Regions from separate parts of the Paenibacillus nuruki genome, predicted to be linked through region 1. Evidence: predicted binding sites of a transcription regulator. Region 1 holds the regulator's gene; each other region holds the start of a gene.

The links. The regulator LexA, encoded in region 1, represses DNA repair genes until DNA is damaged. The targets are predictions, from matches to a motif close to CGAACATATGTTCG.
Region 2: the regulator LexA is predicted to act here: its motif matches at 4,446-4,459, upstream of RCP16_RS07210 (YolD-like family protein).
Region 3: the regulator LexA is predicted to act here: its motif matches at 3,342-3,355, upstream of recA (recombinase RecA).
Region 4: the regulator LexA is predicted to act here: its motif matches at 3,330-3,343, upstream of addB (helicase-exonuclease AddAB subunit AddB).

Annotation. Positions count from the first base shown of each region.
Region 1 is NZ_OY725677.1:1,338,155-1,344,448, reverse strand. Features, by position in the region: gene RCP16_RS06045 (hypothetical protein) at 1-519, opposite strand, end outside; gene RCP16_RS06040 (DUF896 domain-containing protein) at 703-912, opposite strand; gene yneA (cell division suppressor protein YneA) at 1,123-1,683, opposite strand; gene lexA (transcriptional repressor LexA) at 1,950-2,576, shown strand; gene RCP16_RS06025 (hypothetical protein) at 2,652-3,125, opposite strand; gene RCP16_RS06020 (hypothetical protein) at 3,241-3,477, opposite strand; gene RCP16_RS06015 (glycoside hydrolase family 127 protein) at 3,504-5,480, opposite strand; partial or broken gene RCP16_RS06010 (glycoside-pentoside-hexuronide (GPH):cation symporter) at 5,542-6,294, opposite strand, start outside.
Region 2 is NZ_OY725677.1:1,610,351-1,616,644, forward strand. Features, by position in the region: gene RCP16_RS07195 (SDR family NAD(P)-dependent oxidoreductase) at 1-741, shown strand, start outside; gene RCP16_RS07200 (MATE family efflux transporter) at 840-2,174, opposite strand; gene RCP16_RS07205 (glycoside hydrolase family 127 protein) at 2,375-4,363, shown strand; gene RCP16_RS07210 (YolD-like family protein) at 4,538-4,789, shown strand; gene RCP16_RS07215 (MarR family winged helix-turn-helix transcriptional regulator) at 4,879-5,310, shown strand; gene RCP16_RS07220 (YhgE/Pip domain-containing protein) at 5,410-6,294, shown strand, end outside.
Region 3 is NZ_OY725677.1:2,245,626-2,251,919, reverse strand. Features, by position in the region: gene RCP16_RS09765 (helix-turn-helix domain-containing protein) at 1-337, shown strand, start outside; gene RCP16_RS09760 (YajQ family cyclic di-GMP-binding protein) at 466-954, shown strand; gene pgsA (CDP-diacylglycerol--glycerol-3-phosphate 3-phosphatidyltransferase) at 1,083-1,670, shown strand; gene RCP16_RS09750 (competence/damage-inducible protein A) at 1,841-3,112, shown strand; gene recA (recombinase RecA) at 3,429-4,496, shown strand; gene RCP16_RS09740 (regulatory protein RecX) at 4,641-5,327, shown strand; partial or broken gene RCP16_RS09735 (regulatory protein RecX) at 5,312-5,407, shown strand; gene rny (ribonuclease Y) at 5,775-6,294, shown strand, end outside.
Region 4 is NZ_OY725677.1:749,965-756,258, reverse strand. Features, by position in the region: gene addB (helicase-exonuclease AddAB subunit AddB) at 1-3,265, opposite strand, end outside; gene RCP16_RS03400 (class I SAM-dependent rRNA methyltransferase) at 3,660-5,030, opposite strand; gene RCP16_RS03395 (16S rRNA (uracil(1498)-N(3))-methyltransferase) at 5,076-5,864, opposite strand; gene RCP16_RS03390 (site-2 protease family protein) at 6,026-6,294, opposite strand, start outside.

The sequences.
Region 1 (6,294 bases):
CGCTTTTTCTTGAATCGTAATTTTGTGTTGTGCTGCAAATGTACGCAAATGCTCGCTCATTGCATCTGTATCATAACGGTTTAGAGTACGAGAGAATACCCAGCTTCCACCTTTGGAGCTATGTTCAATAACAACATATCCTTTTTGAAGACGGATACTTTTCACTTGAGATGAAGAAATCAGGCGATCACGATTAAATTTGGTTGTAATCAGTGAATCTCTACCAATTTTCAAGTACGGTTTGCGGAAATAAAGCATAACACCCAGTAAGATATACAATGCGACAGTAATGATAAAGATCGCACTAAATCCATCAGCTGTTGGATACATAATACCCATAACAGCATAAATAATTCCCAATATCACTAGAGCAGCTGGAAAAACAATATTTCTTCCTTTATATGCCGTATATTCGGAAATACTGGTTTTGCCACCGATAGAAGTCTGACCTTGTTTTCTACGTGTAGCATTGACTTGCTTTGAGTTACGTCGAACTTGCCTTTCCCAGGAACGGGACATACTTTGTTTCCCCCTAATAGATAATGTAAGCCTTACAATAAAAGCAGAAGACTTCCTTCTATCTTATCATGCCAGAACAAGCCCCAAATTTCTATAGCAAAATAGGATGCTCTGTTCCAGATCGGCTAGAGCACCCTTAATATCGTTCATTTTTCTTTTGTAGATTGAAGCTATTATATGTTCTTATTTCTGACTATTTTTGGTGTTATCCGATGGTTCAGTATCTTCTACAAATTCAATTGTATCTAATTGTTGACGGAAATTACTGCGAATATTATTCAAATAAACAGCACGTAATTCATCACGTTCTATCGTTTCTTCTGCTGTAAGACCTGAACTTTTCTTTTTACGAGCTAATTCATTGATGCGTGTAATCAGTGTATCAATATCCATAATTAACCTCCATGTGATCGGTGTGCTTTTTGCCCCACTAACTTTGACATGTAAAAAAAAGCTTGTCAAGATCTATAGATCTCAACAAACTTTGACGATATTGATCGTTCGATCACAATATTCATAACCCGATGACGTTATCCCATACACAAACTATCTGCGATACATGTATCCATAAGCCAGGTATATATATCAGTTCAGTATAGTGTATTAATCGTAAGGAATAACCAACACATCTCCTGCTTGGATTTCGCTTGAATCCAATTGATTTTTACTACGAATCTGAGCAATATAATCTCGTGTATCTGTCTGTACAGATTTGTATTCTTTCGCAATACTCCATAGACTGTCGCCTGCATGCACCACTACTTTTTGTGTAGGGCCTTCTACTTTGTCTGCAACTACGAAATTATGAATGACTCCACCGTATAACAATACGCCTGCAAAAACAAAACATACCATCAAACGTCCGCCTGATTTCCATTTTACTTTTTGCGCTGTGCTTTGGATAAGATGAAGTGTTTTTTGACGTAACGTCTTTTTGCCTTTTGGTTGAATTGGCTTGCGGATCTTCTGTACGGTAGGTACGTAAGTCCACTCATCCACAACTACATCTTTGTCCGCTCGTGTAGCATGAATAGCTTCTTGTTGCGCTTGTTTTTCCGAATAACCTGTTGATGTATGATGTATATCTGATCCTGATGTATCAATCTGTTGTTCATCCTCTTCAGACTGATTGTGGATGCTACGATATGTAGTATATTTTAACATTGTCATCACGCTCCAAACATTTGTTCTTGTTTTCTCAAATTCACTATAACACGAACATATGTTTTACTCAATAGTTTTTTACGAACTTTCGTTCGTGTTTTTTATCGCAACTTTTGGACTATAGATAATGCTATTTAGATGATGAATAGACTACGAAAATAAGCAAATAACAAATAAATATACAAATTTTAGAACTTATGTTTGTACGAACGGTAGTTCTATGTTATAATTTTGCCAAACGTTACTAGCATTGGGGTTGATAAGGTATGTCAAAAGTTTCAAGTCGCCAACAGGCCATTTTGGAATTTATCCGAAATGAAGTCAAACTTAAAGGTTACCCGCCATCTGTACGTGAAATTGGTGAAGCTGTAGGTCTTGCTTCTAGTTCTACTGTACATGGTCATCTGGATCGTTTGGAGAAAAAAGGACTGATTCGACGCGACCCGACCAAACCTCGTGCCATCGAGTTGTTGGGTCAAGAAGAGTCTGAAAGTAATATTCTTTTCGCTCAAACGGTATCTCGTGTTCCTATTATTGGAAAAGTAACCGCCGGTGTTCCGATTACAGCTACAGAACATATTGAAGATTACTTCCCTCTACCACAAAATTTTACAGGTGAAGGACAAGTATTTATGCTTTCTGTAGTTGGAGACAGTATGATTGAAGCAGGGATTTATAATGGTGATTACGTGATCGTACGTCAACAACAAACCGCTGATAATGGCGATATTGTTGTCGCTATGACAGAAGACGATGAAGCAACGGTCAAAACTTTTTACAAAGAAAAAGACCATATTCGTTTACAGCCTGAAAATCCTATGTATCAGCCACTACGTCTGACGCATGTTACGATTTTGGGTAAAGTTGTAGGTTTGTTCCGTAATCTGCACTAAATCATATGTATCATAAGAAAAGACCACTATCTTAATCGATAGTGGTCTTTTTTGTAGTTTATTACTATTATATATTTATTGTATATATTTCCATAGAGCCGTTTTAATAACATCTTCAGCTTCGATCTCACTAAAAGGAACATCTACTTCTTTTCCATTCTGCTCCATTTTATACATCCACACAGGATGATCGATTGGATTTAAATATAATGATTCTACAGCAAGTTGAGGTTTTCCTGGATTGTGTGAGCAACTATATTCTATATAAGCTTCTCCATGATAGTGCTCAGTCAGATTTTTTTTCACGGCATTGATCGTAATAACAACGAGAGCGATTGTAATGACTAATTGAGTTCCATCTTTTTTTTGAACACTACAATCTTCTTTGAAATTTTCTTGGATCTCTTCTAAAATCGTAGAAAACTTCATCCATAAATCTTCGCAGTGTTCTAAAAAATGTTCGTGGATTTCTAAAGAATAGGTATGAGCTTTTTCCTTCTCTACTTTCTCTTCTCGCGCACGTATTGCCGCAGACTCAATCCAACCCATAACCTCACCTCTCTCATAAGTTAAATTACCCTTTCATCATAACCTAATCTGAGAGAATGAATACCTTTTATTTCCTCTTACTATTATATTTTTTCAACTAATATCTTGTTCTACCTTATCCAAAAAGCTTAGTATCCATTAATTTAGCTAATAATGCTTTGAAATCTTTACTTTCTGCTTTTTCTGCTAATTGAGATTCTAATATATTGAATTTTTCTGCTACAAAATAAGCATTCAAAAATACGCTCAGATGATCTTTGGCAATCGCTTCTGCATTCTCTTTATCTGATGAATAACTTGAAATCACAGTATATGCAAATTTTTGGGGATCAATTTTCATTTTGGATTTCATTGTGTATTCTCCTTTCTGAATGTTTATTAGGCTTTATTAAGCCATACACGCATTTCGCCTATTTGTCGGTTCGCCCAGCAGTAATAAGGAATTAGACGTAACGCTGTAGACTTATACGTTTGAGGAGCTTTAGAAGCATACAATACATCTTCCCACTCTGGTTCTATATTTCTTTTTCGAGCTTCTACTTTAATCGTGCCTACTCCACCTAATAATTGTTCATCAAATTCATACTCATATGTCTGATCTTGCGTTAACTGAACCAAATGCAAATGCTCTCCATTATCAACCTCTTCTGCACAATACATAAATGGCCCTCGACCTATAGCGACTTTGCCTATATCCGCCCGTACTAATGGATGAGCGGTATATTCTTTGATCTCCATCGGTAACTTCAATTCTAGCTTGTCATTACTATGCCAGATTCGATCAATGTGTATATATCCGTTGATGGGGTCTGTATCTATAGGATTACCATTTAACAATAAAGAATAATGTTCAGCCCAGTATGGCAATCTAATGGCTAATGTAAACGAAGTGGATTGCTTCATCTGTGTGACTATAGAAATATCACCTTCCCATGGCAAATTAGTAATTTGCTCCAATTGCACAGGATGATCATTGATCTCTAACTCTGTTGTATGGGTCATAAATAAATGAGTGTATATCGTATTTGTGTCTGCTTGAACAGTATAAATATATTTGTGAAGTGATGTTAATAAGCGAGCTAGATTCGGCGGACAACAAGCACAACCGAACCATTCTGGTCTTGTAAATTTCACATGACTTTTCCCCGGATCATGACGGCTACTTTCTGGATGCACTTCTAGCGGATTGACATAAAAGAAATGCTTACCATCCAGCGCCATACCACCAATAGCAGTATTGTATAAGGCACGTTCTAGCACATCTGCATATTCAGATCTCGCTTCATTTTTGAGCATATTAAAGGCAAAAAAGATTAATCCGATCGAAGCACAAGTCTCACAATACATCGTATCATTAGGTAAATCATAATCGAGTGTAAATGCTTCTCCATCTACTGTTGATCCTATTCCTCCTGTAATATACATGCGCTTGTTGATTATATTTTTCCAAAGACGGCGACAAGCTTCTAACATCGCGGTATCCCCTGCTAATAAGGCAACATCTGCCATAGCAGTACACATATAGACTAATCTTACGGCATGACCTTCTGCGGTTTGCTGTTCTAAAATCGGTTGATGTGCTTGATAGTACTCCAGAGGACGATGATTCATACCTTCAATTACAGCTTTGTGACCATTATCTGCTGCTTGTTGTCTGGCAAAAAATGTTGTATCTGTTCCACGCTCATACAGAAAATAGCGGCTAAGCTCCAGATAACGTTGCTCTCCAGTCAATGAATACAGTTTGGTTAATGCTAGCTCTATTTCTTCATGACCATCATAGCCTTGAATCTGATGTTTTTCTTTGCCAAAATGAACATCTATACAGTCTGCTAATCGACAAGCGATCGTTAATGCTTTTTCATTGTGAGTCGATTCATAATAAGCAACAGCTGCTTCAATAAAATGACCTGCACAATACAATTCATGACTTTCTGCTAATTTTTTAAATCTACGCTCTGGTTCTTCGATTGAGAAATACGTATTGAGGTATCCATCTTCCTCTTGTGCTAGAGCAATCAGATCTATCACGCCATCTGCTAATTCTTGTAACTCTGTATCCGCATGAATCGATAATGAGTAAGCAACCGCTTCAAGCCATTTGTACACATCACTATCTTGGAAAACCCAACCATAATGATTACCTTGCTTCAATCCAGCAGCAATTTTGAAATTCTCTATCGCATGACTTTTTTCAGAAGGAATACTATTATCGTTTCTTTCTTTTTCAATCGTAATATTCGCATTATCGTTCAATACATTCCATTGGTAAGGAATCATTTCTGTACGTACAAGTTCTCGATAATGAGACCAGAATGGATCGGTAATCGTAAGTGATTTTAATTGTAAAGACATCGTATGTCTCCTCTCATGTTGTACATCATTGATAGTGATCGACCTATCCATCATTTTGTATTTACGTATTAGTATGATGTTCTTTAATTAATAATTGTCTGCGGATATAACCTTCATTTTTTTCAAAACGTCTATAAAATAACATTGGAATAATTCCTAAAGCAAACACGATAGCGGGTAACCAGATAAAGACGAACTGAATACCGGATAATGATTGTGTACTTTGAGCCACATTCGGGACATATCCAAACGAGGACATAAATTGTGTAGGAATAAATCCACCTAGCCCTGAGCCAGCTTTGATACAAAAAGCACTACCTATCGCTGTCAATATGCCACTTCCACGTAGACCTGATTTCCACTCGCCATAATCTACTGTGTCTGACAACATAGCAAACGGCATAGAACAAGCAATTCCTGATCCTATACAAGCTACAATCCAGCCTACAATCAATATGCTAATATGATCCCCTGCAAAAAAGAGAACCACTTGTCCGCAGACTGCTAATATAAATCCAAAAATCATCGTTGAATATTTATTCGAAACCTTTACAATAAACGGAATCATAATCATACCAATCACTTGAATAATCGAAATTCCGTTGATTAAAGGAACCAACTCTTTATGACCAATATTGTATTCAAAATAATAAACCAGTGTAGATGTACGAATCGTTAATGCAATCCAGAACAATAGATTAGCAATCACTAAAATAATCCATGGCCAGTTGCCTTTCATTGCTTTAAAGCTTGATTTGAAAGGGATCGTTTTGATTTTTTCTGTATTGATTTCTTTGAGATCTGCAAAAGCGAT
Region 2 (6,294 bases), 270 kb from region 1:
GTAGCCCTCGTTACAGGCGCAAGTAGTGGAATAGGGGAAGCAACCGCTAAGACTCTGGCTGCACAAGGCGCAACCGTAGTGGTCGTAGCACGTCGTAAAGACCGTCTGGATCAATTAGCTGCTGATATTACTTCTCAAGGTGGAGCAGCATTCGTGATTGAAGCAGATATTACCGATCAAGCACAAGCACAACAAGCGATTGAACAAACGATTCAAAAATATAATCGTTTGGATATTGTCATCAACAATGCTGGTGTGATGTTATTAGGTCCAGCAGAAAATGCACCGACAGAAGAATGGGATCGTATGGTGTCGATTAATGTGAATGGACTATTGCATATTTCTCATGCTGCATTGCCACATTTACTGAAAGCCGCTGAACAGTCAGAGCGCAAAGTAGCCGATCTGATCAATATTAGTTCGGTAGCAGGTCGTCGTGCAGGCGCAGGTTCTGCTGTCTACAATATGACCAAATTTGGAGTTGTTGCTTTTAGTGAAGCTCTTCGTCAAGAAGTGACAGGTCGTGGGGTACGTGTAGGCTTAATAGAGCCAGGCGTTGTACAGACCGAATTATCTTCACATGTACGCTCTGAAGTTATGGAAGAGATGGGTAAGCTATTTGGTGATATTACACCGCTAGAATCTCAAGATATTGCAGATGCTATCGAATATGTAGTGACACGTCCTAAGCATGTGGCTATCAATGAAGTATTGATTCGCCCAACCGATCAAGAATTTTAAGATGATATAATAAAAGACAAACGTATATAGATACCAAAAAAGAGTCACACTTATCATGAGTGTGACTCTTTTGGTTATCTTACTTATGCAGCGGACTTTTATGATTTGGTAGGAACAGCTTCTAACAAGCGAGGAAGACGTATTAACAAAAATACACTTCGCGCTAAACCAAAGACGATAAAAGCTAACCATAATCCATGGTTGCCATACAGAGGAACAGCAATCCAGAGCACCGCTACAAATAATACAAAAGAGATTATCATAGAATTACGAATAGGAGCAGTGACAGATAACCCTGTAAATAATCCATAGAATACAAGACCTGCACCTGTCACTAGAGGAAACAGTAACAACCAGGGGCTATATTCATTAGCCAGTGCAATTGTAGATGCTGAATCTGTAAATAATCCCAATAATGGTTGATGAAACACCCAGTAGACGATTACGATCAATAGCGCTGGCAGAAATGAACTGTACCATGACCACCGAATCGTCTGCCGTAGTAACAATGGGTTACGCGATCCACCAGCTTGACCCGCATAAATACTACTCGCATTGGCAAATCCATCAAAGAAGTAAGCCATAATATAATGGACTTGTAACAAAATAGCATTCGCAGCCAACATCTCAGGGCCGAATGAAGTACTGTTCGCTGTAAAGATATTGAACATTGCTAACAGACAGATCGTACGAATAAATAGATCGCTATTCACACTGATCATACGGCGTAAAGCTTCACGATTAAATAGACCTGCTTGCGATATCGATCCCCATTTGAAATAAGGAGAACGACAGATCAGAAAGATCCCGAATACTAGCCCGATAATCTCTGCAATCAATGTAGCTGAAGCGACACCTGCAACTTGCCAGTGAAATACATGTACAAATACGATCGCCAAAATCATATTGAGTACATTAATCCCTATCTGGACAAATAAAGTCTGCCTCACATGCGCCATTCCGATGAGCCAACCCAGAATAACATAATTCAGCAGGGTTACTGGAGCACCCCAGATACGAATATGAAAATAAATAGAAGCTTGCTCACGAATATTTGCATCAGGTCTAATCCATGCCAGTACACCTTGCAAAATGGGGTACTGTAACACAATAAATAGGAAACCGATAAGCAGAGCAATGATGGTCGGACGAACCAATTCGGAGAAGCCACGTTCTAATTCTCCGGCGCCTTTGGCTTGTGCTGCAAATCCAGACGTACTTACTCTTAGAAATCCAAATAACCAGTACAATGTATTGAAGATAAGAGTACCAATTGCAACGCCACCTATGTAAATGCTACTTGATAAATGACCAACAACAGCAGTATCTACTGCACCAAGAAGGGGAGTAGTCACGGTAGAAATAATTAACGGAATACTTAAAGCAAGATAACTACGATAATTAGGTGGAGTAGAAGATTGTAATGTTTTCATACTTTTGTTATACCATAAATTAATCGAAATGAATACGATTAAACAATTTGTGAATAGATTGTTGAATTTATAGTTGGAAATCATTGTGTATCGTTAATGAATGTGATATTAATTAATAACAACCTAAACAATAATTTTGAAAGCGTAATCATATTAGAAAGAAAGTCTACTTTACTACCACTATAAAGGAGAGAATACCTATGCTCAAAAATGATAACGTGTTGACCACAGTTACACCGAAAGAAGTCCGTATTCAAGATGAATTTTGGACGAAATATAATGAACTGGTACGTGAAGTTGTGATTCCTTATCAATATGATGCTCTACATGATCGTATTGCTGATGCTGAACCCAGTTATGCTATTCAGAATTTTGAGATTGCTGCTGGTCGCAAAGAAGGGGAATTTAATGGATTTGTTTTTCAAGATACGGATGTAGCGAAATGGATCGAAGCCGTAGGGTATTCGTTAATGACACATCCTGATTCTGCATTAGAACAGATGACCGATCAAGTGATTGATCTTGTTGCTGAAGCGCAAGGCGAAGATGGATATCTAAATACATATTTTACAATCAAAGAACCGGATAAACGTTGGACTAATCTAGCGGATTGTCATGAACTGTATACAGCAGGGCATATGATTGAAGCTGGAGTAGCTTATTACCAAGCAACAGGTAAACGCAAACTGCTTGATGTGGTCTGCCGTCTAGCGGATTATATTGATACCGTATTTGGCACCAAAGAAGGTCAATTACGTGGCTATGATGGTCATCAAGAGATTGAGCTAGCACTTGTGAAATTATACCGTTTAACCGAAGAACAACGTTACTTGCAACTGAGCCAATTTTTTATTGATGAACGTGGACAACAACCTAACTTTCTAGAGCAAGAATGGGAACAACGGGATCGCATCAACTTTTTTGTAGGTAAAACAAATGAAATTAATCTGAAATACAGTCAGGCTCATGTGCCAGTACGTGAACAAAAAGAAGCAGTAGGGCATGCTGTTCGTGCAGTCTATATGTATACAGCGATGGCTGATCTGGCTGGTTTAACCGACGATAAAAGTCTATATGAAGCTTGCCAGACATTGTGGAACAACATGGTGCACAAGCAGATGTATATCACAGGCGGAATTGGTTCTACGCATCATGGTGAGGCTTTTACTATTGATTATGATCTTCCTAATGATACAGGGTATTCAGAGACTTGTGCAGCAGTAGGAATAGTCTTTTTTGCTCATCGAATGCTACAGATTGAAGCCAAAAGCGAATATGCCGATGTGTTAGAACGAGCTCTATACAATACAGTAATTGGCGGAATGGCGCAGGATGGTAAGCATTATTTCTATGTGAATCCATTAGAAGTCTGGCCGTCTGCTTGTCATCATAATCCAGGCAAGCATCATGTAAAGCCTGTACGTCAGAAATGGTTTGGCTGTTCCTGTTGCCCTCCTAATATTGCACGTCTGGTCAGTTCATTAGGGCAATACATCTATAGTACTGATCAAGATACGATATATACGCATCTGTATATCGGTGGAGAAGCACAATTAACACTTGGAGAAGAGCAACTTGTTATTCAGCAAGAAAGTAGATACCCGTGGAATGGAGCGACTCGTTTTTCTTTTCAATTACAACAACCTCAATCGTTTACATTGGCTTTGCGTTTACCCAATTGGTGTAAACAAGCTACGCTTACGATCAACGGTGAAGCAATAACTTATGAGTCCTTATTACATGATGGATATATCTATATTCAGCGAGAATGGTCAGCAAGTGATGTTATAGAATGGAATATGGAGATGCACGTACAAGTGATTCATAGTCATCCAAGACTGCGGGCTACAGCGGGCAAGGTCGCTTTACAATATGGCCCATTAGTATACTGCCTGGAGCAAGCAGATAATGGAGAATTGATCTCAGCATTATCTATTCATCCTGAAAAGCTATTGACTGCCCGATTCGATCGACAGTTGCTAGGAGGAACGATCGTCATTGAAGGTACAGCTGTGCGAGAGCAAGAAGAGGGATGGGGCGATAATCTATATCAAGATAGTGCTCCGACACCTCAACAACAACCATTTACAGCGATTCCTTACTTCCTGTGGGCAAATCGTGGTGAAGGCGATATGGCGGTCTGGATTCGTAAAAGTGAAGCCTTTTCTACAACTTCATCAACTAAGTAGGACAAGAGATGCGATATTTAGATGTCGCATCTCTTTATTTTGCAGAAAATAGTATGAAAAAATGTCAATTTAACGAAAAAAGCGAACATTTGTGCTTATTTTTTAGCTTAAACTATTGAATCAATATGCAGTTAAATGTAAAATAGAATAGAGAAGTGTAAAGGGGGGTTAATTTTGGCTAAAGCAAAAGTAGCAAAGCGTCCAACACGGGATGAATTTGTACTAGAAGAGATCGGTAATCAACTTACTGAAGCCTATCAAGAAAAATCGGAAATTTTGCTGACTGTCTGGGGTACAGAAGAACCTGTACGCGGTCAGATTGTAAATATGGATCCACGTACAGGTCGAGTACATGTACAATATGAAGAAGAACTTCATAAAGTCAAATTTATGGATATTATGGGTGTAAATTACCCGAGAGACTAAATAAATTGTTTTGACAAAATAATGATATTCAGAATATACTAGCATAGCCGATTATCTGCTATGCTAGTATTTTTTTTGGAGGATAACTTATGTCATTTAATCAAGAGCAAGACCCGCTAGGTTTGCTGTTATCCAGAACATATTTGGCTTATAAGAAAAAAGCTTCTCATCTTTTACAGGATTATAATATCACTCCAGAACAATTTGGAGTTCTGAACAACCTTGTGGTTCACGTAGGCATTTCTCAGAAAGCATTAGCTGAATTATTTTCTAAAGATCAGACCAGTATTGGTAAAACGATTGATCGATTGGAAAATAAAAAGTTAATCACACGTACAGTAGATCCTGCTGATCGCCGAGCTGTATTATTGCATTTGACTGCGCAAGGACAAGCATTGATCGCAACCACACAGCCGATTATGAAAGAGGTTGATGATGAGATCAATAGCCTATTTCCACCGGAACAAGTAAAACAGTTTATTGCCACAATCAATCAATTGTTTGACCATTTATCCCGCTGATACTGTCAGCTGGATATTTTTTGGCTTAATACATGCATAACCATTTATATCCTATGCATGTAATTTTAAAAAGAAAAGTTGTATTTGGAGGAGAAAAGAATGACTGTATTCAAAACGTTTAAAGATTTTTTGGGCATTACCCAGACTAAGGTAGGGATCGTATTTTCTATTTTTGTACCTTTAGTCTTTTTATTATTCTGGATGACGGGTTATCACGGAGCTACAGAGCGAGTGGATCAACTGGTGGTAGGTATTGTCAATGAAGACGGAACAGCAGGTGATAATATTGCTCAAGCGATCGCTACAGGGGTTCCATACAAGACTCAATCTTATCCGTCGTTAAACGAAGCACAACAACATATGGATAATGGTGAATTGACCATGGTTATTTCTATTCCTGCTCATTTCACCGAAGATGTAGCGAGCAATGGCAGTACTCAGATGAATTATTATATCAATCAAGGGAACTCGGATATTGCGAAGTCCATCGTACAAAGTTCTGCTGCACAAATTTCCTCGACGATAGGCGAACATGCTTTTGCTGATGTTCATCAAGAAATCGTGACTACAAATGTGGTCAAAACACATGATATTTCTAATTTTGCCATTTCAATGTTGCCTATGATCTTAGGTTTTGTCACATATGTTGGTGTTATGACCATGAATATCCAATTAAATATTGCATCTATGATGTTAAAGCGTGATCATAGTAAGTGGCAGATCTTTTGGGGGAGACAGATATTACTGCTGGCAATCTCTATCGTAGCTTCATTACTGATTACGACAGTAGCCACGTTATTCGCAGATACAGCCGCTTCATTCTGGCAAATGTGGAGCTTTCATCTATTGGTCTACATTTCCTGTATTGCTGTTACACAAATGGCGTTCGCTTTATTCGGCAATGTGGCTCCATTATTCAACGTAGCGTTAATTCCGCTTCAGTTGATGACCGCAGGAAATATCATCCCTGCTGCTATGTTATCT
Region 3 (6,294 bases), 910 kb from region 1:
TAGTATCAAAGCAACGGGTCAAAGTTGGCTTGAAGTATACAAATCAGCAGATTCTAGCGGAGAACGTTTATTTTTCAATAATACGGAAAGTGGACAAGACCTTTCTTACGATCTAGCGGATACAGGATTATATATCAAGTCTGGTAATTCTCCAGCTACCGATATTACAATCAATGGACAACCGATCACAGATGGTAAAGCAACTTCACGTATTGTTTTGAAATTAGTGAAAGAAGCTCCGGCTACAGAAACTACGGATTCTACGGGTACATCGACAGATTCTTCTACAGATGCGACAACAGATGAATCGACGACTACAGAGACAAGCGGAAATTAATGGTTAGTCACACAAAAAAGGACATACCTTCAAGCTGCCATTAGACAGCAGATTAAGGATGTCCTTTTTGTGCCATTAGACTTGTAACAACATATATTCTATAATTTTACCTAAAAGGGGGAAATCACATGGCAGAGAGTTCATTCGATATTGTCTCGAAAATGGATATGCAAGAGATGACAAATGCGATTACGCAAACAGAGAAAGAATTAGCAAGTCGTTTTGATTTTAAAGGAAGTAAAAGTACTCTAACGTTAGAAAAGGAAACATTAGTTGTGGTTTCTGATGATGATTATAAGTTAGGTGCTTTGATTGATATTTTGCAATCCAAAATGCTCAAAAGAGGATTGCCTATCAAAAATATAGACTATGGAACAATAGAGTCTGCGTCGATGGGAACGGTTCGTCAACGACTCAAATTAAAACAAGGTATTGATCAAGAAAACTCCAAAAAAATCAATACGTTAATCCGTGATGCAAAATTGAAAGTGAAAAGTCAGATTCAAGGCGATCAGATTCGGGTTACCGGAAAGAATAGAGATGATTTGCAAGCAGTAATCCAATTGCTTCGCAAAGCAGATCTTACTGTGGATCTTCAATTCACGAATATGAAATAAATCAGGTATCACCATGGTTGTGATCGAATTGATGGAGGCAGTAAAAAGATGAAACAAAAGATGCAGGCGGGAGCAATTACATATCATTGGTTCGCTGTTGAAAATAGATGCAGTAAGGAGGATACACAATGAATTTACCTAACCGCATAACGCTTACCCGTATTTTCTTAGTACCGGTGATGATGTTGTTCCTGCTCGTTAATTTTTCGTTTGGAGAAGGGCTTTTAAAAATTGGAGCATCTTTTGAGGTTAGTTACAACGATCTTATTGCGGCTTTGATCTTTATTATTGCAGCAAGTACAGATGGCATTGATGGACATATTGCACGCAGTCGTAATTTAGTCACCAATCTAGGGAAGTTACTCGATCCTTTGGCTGATAAATTATTGGTATCTGCGGCATTGATCTCATTGGTGGCTCTTGGTAAATGTGAAGCATGGATGGTTGTGATTATCATTAGTCGTGAATTTGCAGTAACAGGACTTCGTCAAATCGCATTATTGGATGGCAAAGTCGTTGCAGCTAGTAATTGGGGCAAAGCCAAAACGATTACACAAATTATAGCGATCTCTGCTTTAATGATCAACAATTTCCCGTTTGCTTTACTAGGTATTCCATTTGCGGAGATTATGATCTGGGCAGCTACACTAATCACAATCTATTCCGGTATTGATTATTTTGTCAAAAATAAATCGTTACTTCATTTTTCCAGTTAAAATAACCTGTTTCTGTTCATCAGAAAATAGGTGATATAACAAGTAATATAGTGTAAGCGGCGATAGGGTTTTCTCTATTGCCGCTTACTTTTGCCATAGTCACAGTACTTTGTATTCATTTCGAAGCATTTACATCACAGAGCAACCCTAATAATAAGGAGGCACTTGTAATGAAAGCAGAAATTATCGCAGTAGGTACAGAGCTATTACTAGGTCAGATCACTAATACGAATGCCAGATATTTATCTCAACAATTATCCTATATGGGAATAGATGTTTATTATCAGACTGTAGTAGGAGATAACTTAAATCGACTCAAACAAGCGATTGAACTTGCAAGCAGTCGCGCAGATGTTATTTTATTTTCGGGCGGAATTGGACCCACTCAAGATGATCTGACCAAAGATGCATTAGCTGAAGTTTTAGGAAGATCAATCTATATTGATCCAGCTTCTATGGAGAAAGTCGCTAGCTTTTTTGAAGGCAGAGACATTACAATGACTGAAAATAATCGTCGCCAAGCTCTTGTGATTGAAAACAGTCATGTGCTTGCTAATTCTACAGGATTGGCTGTAGGAATTGCGATTGAAGATAAAGAGAAATATTATATCGTTCTACCAGGACCTCCCAAAGAATTACAACCGATGTTTGAAAATGAAGCGAAACCTTGGCTTCTTGAGCATGTGCTCACAGATGAACATCCTATTTATTCAAAAATGCTTAAATTTGCAGGTATTGGTGAATCTGCTCTTGAAGATGCCTTGATTGATCTGATCAGTGCTCAGAGTGATCCTACGATTGCACCTTATGCCAAAGAAGCAGAAGTGACTATTCGTCTGACCACCAAAGCAGCTACAGAAAAAGAAGCGATGACCAAGCTGAAAAATATGGAAGCTCAGATTCGTGATCGTTTGCCTAATCATATGTATGCTGATCAAAATATAAGTATAGAAGAACAAATTTTATTAATGATGACAGGTATGAAGTTAACCCTAACTGCAGCAGAAAGTTGCACAGGGGGCCTACTGATGCAAAATCTAACTCTTATTCCGGGAAGCGGAAATGTATTTATGGGTGGAGTCGTCTGCTATTCCAATGAAATGAAAGAAAAAATGCTAAATGTCCCTCATGAGTTACTAGAAGGCGAGAATGCTCCAGGAGCAGTTAGCCCAGAAGTAGCAGAAGTTCTGGCAGATGAAGCTAGAAAAACATTAGATACAGACTTTGCTGTATCGATTACCGGTGTAGCGGGTCCAGGTTCTTCAGAACGCAAACCTGTAGGTTTGGTATATGTAGGGCTAGCAGAACGCAATCAACCTACACAGGTATTTGAATTGAATATCCGTGGTAATCGTGAATCGATCCGTGTTCGGGCTGCCAAAAGTATTCTGTACCGTTTGTGGCTTCGTTTAAGTGAACTTCAGAAGGAATCTGTAAAATAGTACATTTTAAATAAAACAACCTGCATCAGACGTACAAGAGCCCATGAAGCTTATTGCAATTCCTACGTCTATTATGCTAAAATAACCGTAGACGGAAGAACCGCAGCAAATTTATTTGTTGCGGTTTTTTTATGTTTATAGACCCAAAATCAAGAAATACATGCATCTATTTGAAATCATTATTTATTACCAATAAATGTAATTAAGTAATGATTTCATACCAAAAAGACGAATATATGTTCGAAAAAAGCTTGGCAAATGAGAAAAAAAGTAGTATAATTAGAGTATAAATAAGAAGAAGAGGGACGTGAGTTTATTGTCAGATCGTCGTGCAGCGTTAGATATGGCGCTTCGTCAAATAGAGAAGCAATTTGGTAAAGGTTCGGTTATGAAACTTGGAGAATCCACTCATATGCAAGTTGAAGTTATTCCTAGTGGATCTATTGCTTTAGATATTGCTTTGGGAACAGGCGGTATGCCAAGAGGACGTATTATCGAAATATACGGACCAGAATCTTCAGGTAAAACAACAGTAGCGCTTCATGCTATTGCTGAAGTTCAAAAAGCTGGAGGACAAGCAGCATTTATTGATGCAGAGCATGCTTTGGATCCTCAATATGCTAAAAACTTGGGTGTTAATATTGATGAGCTATTATTATCTCAACCAGATACAGGTGAGCAAGGTCTAGAGATCGCGGAAGCTCTTGTACGTAGTGGCGCTGTAGATATTATTGTTATCGATTCTGTAGCAGCATTGGTACCAAAAGCAGAGATCGAAGGCGAAATGGGTGACTCTCACGTTGGTTTGCAAGCACGTTTGATGTCTCAAGCATTGCGTAAATTGTCTGGTGCAATCAGCAAATCCAAAACAATCACGATCTTTATCAATCAGCTTCGTGAAAAAGTTGGCGTTATGTTTGGTAACCCTGAGACAACTCCTGGTGGTCGTGCACTTAAATTCTACTCTACTGTACGTCTAGACGTGCGTCGTATTGAAGCAATCAAAAACGGTAACGATGTTGTCGGTAACCGTACACGTATCAAAGTTGTTAAAAACAAAGTGGCTCCTCCATTCAAACAAGCTGAAGTGGATATCATGTACGGAGAAGGTATCTCCAAAGAAGGTAGCTTGATCGATATTGGTGTAGAACACGATATTGTTAACAAAAGTGGTGCTTGGTACTCTTACGAAGGTGAGCGTATGGGTCAAGGTCGCGAGAACTCTAAGCAGTTTTTGAAAGAAAACCCACACATTGCAGATATCATTGAACAAAAAATTCGTGTATCTAGCAATTTAACAACAGTGGTTGAAGAACCATCAGCTGAAGAAAAAGAAAAAGAAAGTCTTGAAGAGCAAGAATTATTCTCTAAAGCAACTGAATAATCACTTTAAGATGATATATGCTTAAATCCTGTAGCGCCCAGGACGTGAAATACGTTCAGGGCGCTTTTTTATTTATATTTCATAAAAGATTCATCTGATCACTATACACTGATTTAAAATATAGATAGACGAAAGGAAACAATTATGGCTGATTATCGTCGTTATGCTAAAAAACCGTCCAATACTAATACTACCTCTGAACCTGAGGCTGATGAAGAATGGGATATCTATGCAGATGAAGGAGAGCGTCTAGATGGGTTCCCTGATGAGGGTGAAGTAGAGATTACGGCTGTAACCCCTCTACGTAAGCCTAGGCATCATTATAAGTTAACCTTCGGTGAGTTGAACCTTATGGTGCATGAAGATGTTATGATCAAGTATCGGCTGTTAAAAGGCATGTCCTTTTCTAAAGAAGAACTAGAAAGTATTGTGATCGCTAATGAACGTCAAACGGCTTATGCAGAAGCACTGAATTATTTGAGTCGCAAAGCACGTACTCGAACAGAGATTGCCCGCAAGCTTAAAGAAAAAGAAATTCATCCTGAGATCATTGAGACGACTCTTGTACGATTACAACAAGAGAAATTAATTGATGATGAGTTATATGCTCAACAGTGGGCTAAACAAAGAGTGAATAGCCAGAAAAAAGGTAAAGTATGGATTAGACAAGAATTACGCCAAAAAGGTGTAAATAAAGAAAATATAGAGCAAGCTTTGGAAGAGATCGATCCTAATGATGAAATCGCAAGTGCTACAATACTAGCAGAAAAAAATGGAAATCGACTTCGGGAGAAGTTTTTGATAAAAAAAGAAAAACGATGGCTTTTTTAATGAGAAGAGGATATTCTTCGGATATTGTAAGGAAAGCCCTAGATGCTGTTCAACAAAAGCCAGAAGATGATTGGGAATAACCACTAAAATCCAAATATAATAAAACCGAATAACCGTGTCATTTAGGGTAACAAACTTGACATCGTTAAATACGGTTACTGCAATTGCTTGACAATGTCTTTTGGCAAATAATAAAATGTACTTGTGCAGATTGTCATTTTTACGTCATCTTTTCCCGGCAGGTGATTAGATGAAGTGGGTAATGAATTCTGTAGCAAGACATTTCTGAAGAATTTTAGAATGTTTGATCTCCCTATGAAAAGGGAATTAGCACATGTACCCGCATGAGCAATGGAACAAATGTATAAGGGACGAATCATCGATTAACCAAATGAACATGTAATTCCCAGGGAATACCTTGGAGGAATCAGCGAGGAGGTGAACAGAATGGAAGTTCTCTGGACCACAATTCTCGTTGTTGCCGCATTATTCTTTGGGTTCTTGGTCGGATATTTTATTCGCAAGTCTCTTGCAGAAGCTAAAATTTCTAGTGCTGAACAAGCTGCTATCCAAATCGTAGAAAGTGCGAAGAAAGAAGCAGAAGCACAGAAAAAAGAAACAGTTCTGGAAGCAAAAGACGAAGTGCACAAACTCAGAACTGAAGCTGAAAAAGACATTCGTGAGCGTCGTAATGAAAATCAACGCCTGGAAAGACGATTGTTGCAGAAGGAAGAGTCGCTGGATAAAAAAATTGAATCACTAGAACGCAAAGAAGAACAAGTGGCTAACAAAGAGAAACGTATTGAAGAGACTCAGCAACAAATCGAACAACTTCACACCAGTCAGGTTGCGGAACTCGAACGAATTTCTAATCTGTCTATGGAAGATGCTCGAGGTATCATTTTGAGCAACGTGGAGCAGGAAGTTCGCCACGAAACATCACAAATGATCAAGGATATTGAACAAC
Region 4 (6,294 bases), 590 kb from region 1:
TGTAAAATCCTCCATCTGCTTTGACAGCTACAGGAAGAATCGCAGAATATCCTTTATCCAGTTCTGTATCCATTTTGCCAATCACATCACGGTCTGCAAGAAGTAATCCTTTCATTTTGAAACGCTTGAGCATTTCTTGTTCGGATTGTTGCATACTTAGCCCGTTCCCTGCTTGTAGCATCGGATTATGCACATGGAAATAAAGAGCACCTGCTGGTTGTGCCGATTGACCTAATTGTTGTTCTGCATGAGTTAGCAATACATCCAGATACGTCAGCATTTGCAAAGCAAGTCCGTAATAGACTTCATGCAATTTGAGATCGGTTTGACTGGATTTGTAATCGATAATCCGTAGCAATAATGTATCATCACCTTCAGCAACATCCACCCGATCAATTCGTCCTACAATCTCCATCGTACATCCATTTTCAAGGGTAAAACGAAGCGGTGGCCATTGTCCATTCGGTCCAAATGCCAGCTCTAAATAAAGTGGCTCAAAATCTCCACGGCGTGCTTGCTCTCCCAACATAATCGAAGCACGACTCACAATCTCACGCAATTTACGTGAAATATAATTGTATCGTTTGGAACTGGAAAGAATCTGTCCTTGCAGACGTGGGATATGCTTATCTACAGCTTCATAAGCAATTTCTACACACTCTTCACGAGTCAATTCTCCCCATGCCCGTCCTTGCTCTTTCAGTGTAGTGGCAAGATCGGTTAATGAAGCATGGAATAACTGTCCAATATCAGGTGCTTTCAACCGATACTCTTGGCGTTCTCGCAATCGTAATCCACGGGAAGCAAAGTGAGCGAAAGGACAAGAAACAAACTGCTCCATGCCTGATACACTGGTACGTAACGTCTGCCCGTATAAATGCCGACTGGTTTCCGTTTCTAATAATTCGCCTGTATTTCTATAAAATAAAGATTGAACTAACATACTGATCTGCGGTCGCCATGCTTCACGTGCTGTATACCAATTCAATACATGCCACCATGAATCTGCAATCGTTGTTCCACGACTCCATTCCCGTAACTGTGCTATTACATGTGGTAACGTTGTAGTTGGTGTAGTCACATATCGCAAAGATTCTATATCATTAGATTGAGCAGATAATGGAGTAGTAGCAACTTGTTCTTGTAAAAAAGGAAATAATTTATGCACATTCGTAATCACTTCAGAAGGCAAAAGTCCTTTATCTTCATCGTCTGTCAATGCATAACTAAGCCATAATTTGGAACTGGCTACCGTTAACGCATGATAGATCAAAAATTGCTCATTTAACAAAAGACGCTTACTACCTGGAGACAGCTCTAAACCACCTTCCAACATATTGGTTCGTTCCGGTTCACTCAAAATACCACTGTCTGGAAATAGTGAAGGCACAATCCCTTCATTCATGCCCAAAACGAATGCATATTTGATATCCATCGGACGAGTACGATCCATAGAACCGATCAACACCTGATCAATCGCTGGAGGAACAATCCCTAGACGGATGCCGCTTAATCCTGTTTCCAGTAAGCCTGCAAAAGTTCCCAGATCTATAGCATCTTCTGCCATAATATCCACCATCTGATCCAGTAAATCGATAATTTCTCCATAGATCTGTATATGTTCACGCGCACGTAATGGATTGCCTTGCGCCGTGGCTGTTGTACTCATATGTTCCAAATGCATCGCAATCTGACAATCTTCCAGTAGCTGATACAGAGCGATACACATTTCTTTGGCATGTTTTGCTTTTTTGATTCGTTTTTCAAATCGGTACAATGGTTCCACTACTAACTGACGTGCTTGTTGCATGCGTTGTCCTTCAGCTAATTCACGTTCGCTAATTTCTTTAACTTCATCCCCCGCTTCGAGTGAAAGGCTAGGAATACCTTTCCACGGATGTCCATCTGTCCAACGTGATCCATGAATCCCAGAAGCCAACACCACATTTTCCAAACGATCAATATCTTCTGTAGTGACACGTCCATCATCTGGAAGTAATAGCCCTGTCTTGATACAGCGGAATACATCTTCATACCGCCAAAAATATTGCACAATATCCAGTGCTGAACGTATAAACTCTGCTAAAGGATGTTGTAAAATGCTACGTTTCTGATCGAGAAAATAGGGAATTTCATAGTCTTGTAGTAGTGGTGCAATAATATGTTCATAATCTACTAATTGACGTACAAAAACGCCCATCTCTTGCCAGCGTGCACCTTCTTCACGAGCCAAACGAATCATTTCGCGAAGCGCACTCTCCACTTCTGAACGACGATCAGGAGCAGCATACGTATGAATATCTTGACGTTCATTTACCTGCTTCACATACGGAGCTTGTTGCCAGCGGTGAGATGAACGATACGCATTTTCCAAATGAGCAAGCTGTGGACTGGATTGAAAACGAACAGGAACATCTATAGGATTCTCCGAAAGATTTTCAACATCTATAGTAAACGATTCATCAATCGCTGTAGCGTACTGCTTTAACTTGATATACGTTGTAGCAGTCTGATGGAAAAGCTCTAGCTCATGAGGAGGCTCACCATCATAAGGACGATCCAATGTTAACGCAATCGTGACAGAATTGGCTTTTTGCAATAAAGCTGTAATCACAGCATATTCTTGTGGAGTAAAGCTATGAAATCCATCTATCCAGATATCGATATTATGCAGCACCTGTGATTCTGGAATCGCCAAAGCCAGATCTGTTAACGTATTTTCCCCATCTACATATAACCCTTGCAGATTCTGTTCAAAATCTTCATAAATACGTTGTAGATCATGCAATTTATCAATTAACAACGGTGAGCGCGCCGAAGTGGATAAACGTTCACTATATTCCGTTAACTGTTCTAATGTAATTGTATGACGCTTAAATTCATTATATAATTCGCTTAATTTGCCGATAAAACCAAACTGATCGCTAGATGTACCAAACATCCGTAGTTGCGATTGATGTCGCTGAATTAATCGATAAAGAAGCATTTTTTTACCTTCTTCACCGATCGGTGTTTTGGCACTGCCACCTACATCTTGAAGCACCCAATTAGCTAAGCGTCGAAAACCGTACGTTTGCACACGTACATTTCCTTTCGATTGATTGGAACGAACAAGTGCATATTGAGCTTGAAAAGAACCCTGTTCAGGAACTAATAACAAGATAGGTGGCCCATCAGGTTGTTGTGTAATTTGATCAATAATTCGATTAGTAATTGTGGTCGTTTTGCCACTTCCAGAGCGACCTAATAAAAAATGCAATGGCATGTGAGTTCACCCTTATTTATTGTAGTATAGTCTTCACGATGCATAAAAATTGTTCCACAAGACAAGAACAAATGTTCCCTTTATTATAAAGGAATAGATGTAGATATGTAAATCCCCTCCGGTTCAACCGTACAGTGTGTACATGTTTCACAGAAGGGGATATTGTAGATCATTGCAAATGCAGTTATATATTCATCATTTGATACCGAAAAACATGAATTACAGAGCCTCAATATATCTACAATCTATAGTTTATTACACTCCAAAGCTTATATATTAACAACCGATATATAATATACAATTTCAGATAACATATAACTTTAGATTCAAAAACAAGAAATAGATTATTCAGCTCATGATATGACTTTTATAATAACGAACTTAACCTTATGATTTAAAATGTTTTGCTACGCACTTCAAAAATAGCGAATTTCAAATAATGCCCTTCTTCTACACCCAAAATTTGCGGATGATCTTTACCTGCTGCACGCCATTCAATGAGACGTAATACTTTACCCGCATCTTTAGCTGCATCTTGAATCGTCTCCAAAAATAGATCAGGACGCATATGATACGAACAACTAGCAGTGACTAGATAACCACCTTCATTTACAAGCTTCATTCCGTGTAAATTGATATCTTTATATCCACGAACAGCACCAGCTACAGCACTTTTCGTTTTGGCAAAAGCAGGCGGGTCCAAAATAACAACATCCCATGAACGTCCACCAGAAGCAGTCATCGGTTTGGACGTATCTTGTTTGCTATCTGTGCTACTACGTAATTGACGCTCATCTAATCCTTTAGCATTACGGCGCAAATAATCAAAAGCATCATCCACTACAAATTCAACACGATCTTCAAATCCATTTAAACGTACATTTTCTTTGGCACTTTCGATTGCGTGTGCTGAGATATCAAGGCAAGTTACTTTTTTGGCTCCATAATGACAAGCATGTAGCGTAAAGCTTCCTGTATGTGAAAAGCACTCTAACACATTAGCTCCATCCCAATAAGGGAAATCGACAATTTTACCATTGCGATTCATAGGCTTATGCGTCATATGCCCATCTACTTCAACTTCAGTCAGCTCAATTCCACTACGATCTCCCCAACCTAACATCAGTGGAGCAATTGAAGCACGATTTTCACGCTGATCGAAGAAATAACCTGTTTTTTGACCTTCTACAATATCCACTTCAATCAATAGACCATTTTCTGTAACCGTTACATGGCGAGGACATTCTCCATATAACACACCGGTGACTTCTTCTAGCCCTTCTAATTTGCGTACAGATACATCGCTACGCTCATAGATACCTAATGGCTGCATAACTTGTACCAATGCATCAATAATCGATTGACGGCAAGCATCCATACCTAACGTCAATAACTGGACAACCAATACTTCTCCAAAGCGATCTACGATTAAGCCAGGTAAAAAGTCTGCTTCACCGTAGACTAGACGATATGCATTTTCTGTAGGCAAAAAACGATGACGATGCTTAAGACAACGAGTGAATCGCTCTACAAAAAAAGCAGTATCCATTTCTTCTAAAGGCTGATACGACACTACCCGCACTGTGATCTGAGAAGCTGGATTATAATATCCAGTTGCCAAAAAGCGCTTCTGATGCGTCAATACACTCACTAATTGCCCGGGAATAGGATCTCCTTCAACCGAAGCAATCTCATTTTGAAAAACCCACGGGTGAGCTTGTTCTAATCTTTTTTTACGCTTGGGTTGCAATATAACACTTGCCAATAGTATTCCACTCCTTCTTCTATACCTGTTTATTGTTTAAGCTCTTTATACGTTGTTAGCGCTCATTTCGCCTGTTTCATACATGATACAGGCTAGTGCTGTCATGGCAGCGGTCTCTGTACGTAAGATACGTCTTCCTAGACCTGTAGCTACTGCACCACTTGCTTCGGCTGCTGCTACTTCTTGCTCGCTGAATCCACCCTCAGGTCCGACAACAATCATGACACGAGTCACTTGATTAGAAGCATGATGATGATCTGCTGTTAACGATTGTGCAAAAGGTTGAACCACATCACGAAGTTGATGCCCGTTCTCTTTTTCATAACAAAAACAGATCAAATCGTAATCTGCAAATTGCTTCAATAATTGTTTCCACGATACAGGTGATTCGACCAGCGGAATACGACTACGATGACTTTGTTCTGCTGCTTCTTTAGCTATTTTGCTCCAACGCTGAATCCGTTTTACTTCTTTACGTTCATCATATTGAACAACTGTACGTTCAGACAAAAAGGGTAGAAAAGAAGATGCACCGATCTCTGTACATTTCTGAATCACACTTTCCATTTTGTCTGCCTTGGGCAAACTCTGAGCAATCGTCACAAATAGATTAGGCTCTCCATGCTGTTCTAATGTTTCTACGATCGACGCAGTAACTACGCCTTCGGCAAGTTCTGTAATTTCAACCAATACATCTAGAGATTGACCGTTACAAGCAATCACTTGATCGCCTACACGGGATCGCATCACTCGACTAATATGACGCGCATCTTCACCAGTAATACGCACTTCTTGTTCGTCAAACTGGTCTGCGGGTACAAAATATCGCTGCATACTTCATCTACTTTCTATGTGCATTTGATAACGTGCTAACTCAAGTTAATATCATACAACTTTTAAAGGGACAGGGCTAGGTGTAATGTATCGTTCACCTGCTTCTGTCCCTTTATGATGATGCTTATTACTCATTGGATTGCATAACTATATCATTAGCTTTAGCCACCGAAAATAGTTCTGGCAAACGTATAAAAGCTACCTGACATTTGTCCTGCCAAATCATATAACGGAGAAATAGTAACTGCACGTAGAGGCTGTATAAATACAAGGAGCAAAAATAATAACATCGCCCATTGTTCTAGCCGTTGCAATTTAGCACTTTGACGTGGTGGTAACCAATCGCTTAGTATCCGATAGCCATCTAAAGGTGGTAAAGGAATCAAGTTGAATATAAACAAGAAACAGTTCATTAACACCATATATTGTA